2 regions of the Glutamicibacter sp. NPDC088483 genome follow, and region 2 is predicted to be linked to the other one. Evidence: riboswitches for the same ligand, from Rfam matches in the RefSeq annotation. Region 2 holds a riboswitch; the other holds the start of a gene.
The links. A riboswitch is a leader RNA that binds a small molecule or an ion and turns the genes downstream of it on or off. The one in region 2 is predicted to bind S-adenosylmethionine.

Region 1 (3,216 bases), on a different contig from region 2:
TTTCGTGGCGGTGGCCTCCGAGGGGTCGATTTCGGCTGCCGCCGACCTGATTTACGTCGCACAGCCCAGCATGTCCTCAGCGATGAAGGAGCTTGAATCACGGGTGGGGCGCACCTTGCTGATGCGTTCGGCCAGGGGAGTAACGCTCACCGCCGAAGGCGCCGAATTCCTCGGCTACGCCCGGCAGGTCCTCGAGCAGGTGGAGCTTCTTGAACATCGCTATCTCGGCCGCCCCTCCGCCCGGCGGCTGCTGGGCGTCTCCACCCAGCACTACTCGTTTTCGGTGGATGCTTTTGTTCGGATGGTGCAGGCCAGCGGGGCCGAGGAATACCAGTTTTCGCTGCGCGAGACCCGCACCGAGCAGATCATCGAGGACGTGCGCACGCTGCGCAGCGACATCGGGATCCTGTACCGCAACGACTTCAACCGAAAGGTCATCGACAAGCTGCTGCGCGAATCCCGGCTGGTCTTCCACCCGCTGTTCCTGGCTGATCCGCACATCTTCATCTCGCGCAGCAACCCGCTGGCCACCCGAACCCAGGTCACGCTCGAAGACCTCGAAGACCTGCCCCGGCTGACCTTCGACCAGGGCGCGAATAATTCCTTCTACTTCGCCGAGGAGGTGCTCTCCACGCGCTCCAGCCAACGCGAAATCCAGGTCTCGGACCGCGCCACCATCTTCAACCTCATGATCGGCTTGGGCGGGTACACGATCTCCACCGGCATCATCAGCGACGAGCTGGATCCCTCCATCGTGGCCATCCCGCTGGCCATCGAGGAGCGCATCGAAATCGGCTGGATCGACCACGCCGCTATCCCGCTCACCGACCAGGCCCAGCGCTACCTGCAAGAAGTGCGAACGGTGGTCGCCAGCTTCGGGGTAGAAGTGCTCGGCTGAGCCGCCAGCAGCGTAACCCCCGGTCATCGAGCACCGGCACATCGTCACAAACTTCCAGCAAAACCCCTGCATCACGCCGATTCATCTCAAAAGGTCGCGTCATAAAGTGCTGCCGGCCACCGCGTCATCATGACAACGAGAAGTCATATGAAGCCTGGCGGCCTTGTATGAAGCCGGGCGCCGGATACCGCTTGCACCGTTTGCGGCGGATAGCCAACCATGGAAGAACAACCCATCAAGAGCGGCTGAGAGATCTGGCTCGGAGACGCCGCAGCAACCATCGGGAAACCGAAAGGTGCTACCGCCAGGAACGATGGAGCAGTTCCGAACGCGTTTTTGCGTAGCTTCGTGCCGCCGCACGATGCCAATCGGTGCACTCCCTCGCAGAGAATCGAGGAGGAGCCATGAGCCAGGAAACCGACGCGGTGCACGCAGGGTACCGCCCGAGCGGAGACTTCCGCCCGATGCTGCCGCCACTGCACAATTCCGCGGCCTACCAATTCGCATCGCACGCCGAAGCGGTGGAGAAGTTCGCCCTGCGCCAGGCCGGCTTCACCTACTCGCGCACCGGCAACCCCACCGTTGCGATTCTCGAACAGCGCGTGGCCGCCCTGGAAGGCGGGGCCCACGCGGTGGCCACCGCCACCGGGCAGGCTGCCGTGGCCCTGTCCCTGCTGGCCCTGACCCAGGGACCCAAGCACATTGTGGCTTCCTCCTCGCTCTACGGCGGCACCGTGGATTTGTTCACCGACACCTTCGCCGACTTCGGGATCCGCGTCAGCTTTGTCGACCAAGCCGATCCGGCCGCCTGGGCCGCTGCCATTGAGGAGGACACCCGGGCGTTCTTCTTAGAATCGGTCTCCAACCCGCTGTGCACCGTGGCCGACATCCCGGCCATTGCGGCCATCGCGCACGAGCGCAACATCCCGGTGGTGGTGGACAACACCCTGGCCACCCCGCTGAACGTGCGCCCGCTGGAACTCGGAGCGGACATCGTGGTGCACTCGGCCACCAAGGCTCTGGCCGGGCACGGCTCGGTGCTCGGCGGGATAGTGGTGGATTCGGGAACCTTCGATTTCTCCGATTCCTCCCGCTGGCCGCAGATCGCCGCGCCGCGGGTGCGGCTGAATGGCGCTTCGCTGCTTGAACGCCACGGGCCGGCGGCCTACGCGATGCTGGTTCGTTCCAAGTTCCTGCACGATCTGGGCCCGACCCTCGCACCGGCCAGCGCCCAGGGCATCCTTGCAGGCATCGAGACCCTGCCGGTGCGCGCGGCCCACGTGCAGCGCAGCGTCGCCCGGCTGATCGACGCGCTTGCCGAGTATCCGGGCATTGCCGCCATCCACCACCCCGCGCTGCCCGAGCACCCCAGCCACGAGCTGGCCCGGGCGCTGGCGCCGAAGGGCACCGGCTGCGTGCTGGCCATCGAGCTGGCCCACCCATCCCTGGTTTCCCCGGTCATTGACGGGCTCAAGCTGATCAGCCTGGCCGCGAATGTGGGCGATACCCGCACCATGGTCGCCCACCCGGCCACCATGACGCACTGCCGGCTCTCCGAGGCGCAGCTGGCAGCCGCCGGGCTGAACACCTCGACCCTGCGCCTGTCGGTGGGACTGGAAGACCCAGCCGACCTGCTGGCAGACATCACCCAATCGCTGGATCTCGCGCTGGCCGCAACCACCGCCGACACCAAGGAAGTGAGCTTCGCATGAGCGGCTTCAACACCCTGGCCGTGCACGCCGGCCAGCACAAGGACCCGCACACCGGTGCGGTGATCCCGCCGATCTACCAGACCAGCACCTTCATCCAGGACGGCATCAACGTGCTGCGCGCCGGGCACGAGTATTCGCGCGGCTCCAACCCGACCCGCAACGGCTTCGAATCCCAGCTCGCCGCGCTGGAAGGCGGCGCCGCCGGGTTCTCCTTCGCCTCGGGCATCGCGGCCGAAGATGCGCTGCTGCGTGCAGTGCTTGAGCCGGGCGACCACATCGTGCTGGGCGCCGACGGCTACGGCGGCACCAACCGGCTGATCTCGAAGCTGCACGGCAAATGGGGGATCAGCTCCTCGGCGGTGGACATCACCAACCTGGATGCGGTGCGCGCCGCGCTGCGCCCGAACACCGCGCTGCTCTGGGTGGAGACCCCGTCCAACCCGCTGCTGGGCATCGCCGACCTGGCCGGCTGGGCCGCCATCGCCGCCGAGCACGGCGCCCTGCTGGTCGTGGACAACACCTTCGCCACCCCGTACCTGCAGCGGCCGCTTGACTTCGGAGCGCACGCGGTGGTGCACTCGACCACCAAGTACATTGGGGGGCACT
Region 2 (3,216 bases):
CCTCCCAGGTAGCCGCCCAATGAACCATCGGTGCGCAGCACCCGATGGCAGGGCAGCACGATGGGAATCGGGTTGGTGGCGCAGGCTGAACCGACGGCCCGCACCGCCTTCGGCTTGCCGATCTGCTGCGCCAGCTGGGCGTAGCTCAGGGTATGCCCGTAATCGATATGACCCAGTTCCAGCTGCACCTGGCGGCGGAACTGGGTGGAGAGCTGCAAGTCCACCGGAAGATCGAAGCCATGCCGCTGGCCCGCGAAATACTCCTCCAGTTGCCGGGCGGCACCATCCAGGCTCGACTTGTCGCGCAGGATCCGCGGGCTGAGCCTTTCCGAGAGCACCTCCAGAATCCGGTCATGGCCTTCGGATTCAAAAGCGACCCGGACCAGCCCGGCATCGGTGCTGGCCAGCAGCAAGGCCCCCACGGGGCTATCGACCACGCGATAGGCAACATCAACAAGTTCCCGTGCACGGGCCCGCTCAACGAGCCGGCCCTGCAGCGAGTCGAGGATTTGCGCTTCAGCGGCCGTAGCCTGCTGCCGATAATTTATTCCGTTCATGGCTGCTCCCTCCATAGTTCTTGGTCATCCATCCGGGCCCGCAGATTCTTGATCCCATCGGCGCCCGAACGCCGGGCGGCAGCTTCGGTGCCGGAAAGGATTCCGGCAATTTGCGCGTAGCTCATTCCGCCCAGATAGCGGTAGGCCACCACCTGCCGCTGCTTGCCAGGAAGCTGGTTCACCTCATGCCACAGCTGCAGGTTCTCCAACTGCAGATCCGGCCGCTGGGCCGATGGGGCCAGGCTGTCCACGTCTTGGCCGATGAGGATTTCCGGCTTGTTCCTGCGCAACTCGTCAATGGCTTTGTTCCGGGCAATACGCACTAGCCATGCCAGGACATTGGCGTCTTCAGGCAATTGCGGGTACGCCTTGAGCGCGGCAAGGAACGTTTCGGACCAGGCGTCTTGCGCGCGATGCTCATCAAGCAGGGCACGGCAAACGCGCAGGACGTTCAGTCCATAGTCCTGGACTATCCGCTCGAACGGTGCTTGCATGGATCTCCTGGCATTTTGCGCCTTCATGGCTTCTCACCATGTAAACGTACGAGGAGACCATTTTGTGAGGCGTGAATGAAAAAAATTTCCTTCACGCAGAGACCCCATGGATTCCTAGAATGCCATCAGATCCAATTCGCTGGCGATCTGCTCAAGGCGGATCAAGTCCAAGTGGAGCATTTCGCCATTTTCCACGCCTTGGGGATCCGTGGTTCCGGCCAATGCGTCACGGATGGTGCGCATGGTGGCCCCATGGCTGACAATCATGACCTTGCGCCCGGCATGCCTGCTGGCCAAGTCCAGCAGCGCTGGCACCGCACGGCTCAAGATCTGGGCACGCGGCTCACGCAGGTCCTTGGCAGCAGCCGATTCCGCTTCGCTGACCTCGGCCATGATCCGGCCTTCCAGCGGGCCGAAGCCGCGTTCAATGAGTTCCGGAACAGCGTTCCCCGTCTCGGCCTCGATCTGCTGGGCAATCAGCGCGGCAGTTTCCCGGGCACGTTCCAAGGGCGAAGCAAGTACCAGCGACCAGTTCTGGCCGATGAGCTGGCGCCCGACCTCGCGAGCTTGTTCGCGCCCGGTAGCGTTCAACGGGATATCGGTACGCCCCTGCAGGCGCCCTGCAAGGTTCCAATCGGTCTGCCCGTGTCGCACCAGTGCCAGCGAAGTATCCATGACTCCAGCCTAACCAGGGTAATAGGTATCGAAGAATCTCCGACAACAGCTCCAATACGCAACGTTACGACTCATAGTTGGGTCACGAACGGTCATGTTGCGAAGATTATTACACCATCCCGAGCGGCTGAGAGATCTGGTTCGATGACGCCGCAGCAACCTGCCACATCCGGTGGTTACGGTGCTACCGCCAGAAACGATGCAGCCGCCTACCCGTTGGACCACAGCAGGAAGCGACATTGATTCCGGGATTCCTGCCTCGATCGCGGCCCGCCCTGCGGTGCCCGCGAAACCCCAATCGACAAGGAGTCGTAAGCCACCATGGCAGATCACAAGTTTGGATTCCGCACCCGCGCATTGCATGCCGGAGGCACCCCCGATGCCGAGCATGGCTCACGCGCAGTGCCGATTTACCAGACCACTTCGTTCGTCTTCAAGGACGCTGACGATGCGGCCAACCTCTTTGCCCTGCAGAAGTACGGCAACATCTACTCGCGTATCGGCAACCCGACCGTAGCGGCTTTCGAAGAGCGCATGGCTTCGCTGGAAGGCGGCATCGGAGCGGTAGCCACCGGCTCGGGCATGGCCGCGGAATTCGTCACCTTCGCGGCCTTGGCCCAGGCAGGCGACCACATTGTGGCTTCCTCGAAGCTCTATGGCGGCACCATCACCCAGCTCGATGTCTCGCTGCGCCGCTTCGGCATCAACACCACTTTCATCGACTCCAATGATCCCGCCGACTTCGAAGCGGCGATCCAGGAAAACACCAAGGCCGTCTACACCGAGGTGGTGGCCAACCCGTCCGGCGACATCGCTGACCTGAAGGGCCTGGCCGAGGTGGCGCACCGCCACGATCTCCCGCTGGTAGTCGATTCGACGCTCACTCCCCCGTACATCCTGCGCCCTATCGAGCACGGCGCGGATATCGTGATCCACTCGGCCACCAAGTTCATCGGCGGGCACGGCACCACCCTGGGCGGCGTGGTCATCGAGTCGGGCAAGTTCAACTGGGGCAATGGCAAGTTCCCCACCATGACCGAACCGGTTGCCAGCTACGGCAACGTCTCCTGGTGGGACAACTTCGGCGAGTACGGCTTCCTGACCAAGCTGCGCAGCGAGCAGCTGCGCGACTTCGGACCGGCTCTGCCGGCCCAGTCCGCATTCCAGCTGCTGCAGGGCCTGGAGACCTTGCCGCAGCGCATGGACAACCACCTGTCCAACGCGAAGCAGGTCGCTGCCTGGTTGCAGGCCGATGAGCGCGTGACCTACGTGAACTATGCCGGCCTGGAATCCCACCCGCAGCACGCGCAGGCCAAGGAGCTGCTGCCCATGGGCGTCGGCTCGGTCTTCAGCTTCGGGGTGAAGGGCGGGCGCGAAGCCGGCTCGAAGTTCATCGAAGCCCTGCAGTTGGCCAGCCACCTGGCCAACATCGGCGATGCCCGCACCCTGGTGCTGCACCCGGCCTCCACCACCCACCAGCAGCTGAGCGC

Region 1: it holds a riboswitch for S-adenosylmethionine, as region 2 does, so the genes downstream of both, ACIP6G_RS16550 (O-acetylhomoserine aminocarboxypropyltransferase/cysteine synthase family protein) here and ACIP6G_RS15165 (O-acetylhomoserine aminocarboxypropyltransferase/cysteine synthase family protein) in region 2, are expected to answer to the same signal.

What each region holds. Positions count from the first base shown of each region.
Region 1 covers NZ_JBIVMP010000008.1:42,708-45,923, reverse strand. Annotated here, with positions in the region: gene ACIP6G_RS16555 (LysR family transcriptional regulator) at 1-898, shown strand, start outside; SAM riboswitch class I at 1,128-1,218, shown strand; gene ACIP6G_RS16550 (O-acetylhomoserine aminocarboxypropyltransferase/cysteine synthase family protein) at 1,303-2,610, shown strand; gene ACIP6G_RS16545 (cystathionine gamma-synthase) at 2,607-3,216, shown strand, end outside.
Region 2 covers NZ_JBIVMP010000007.1:85,078-88,293, reverse strand. Annotated here, with positions in the region: gene ACIP6G_RS15180 (methylated-DNA--[protein]-cysteine S-methyltransferase) at 1-557, opposite strand, end outside; gene ACIP6G_RS15175 (RNA polymerase sigma factor) at 554-1,051, opposite strand; gene ACIP6G_RS15170 (histidine phosphatase family protein) at 1,166-1,726, opposite strand; SAM riboswitch class I at 1,838-1,932, shown strand; gene ACIP6G_RS15165 (O-acetylhomoserine aminocarboxypropyltransferase/cysteine synthase family protein) at 2,048-3,216, shown strand, end outside.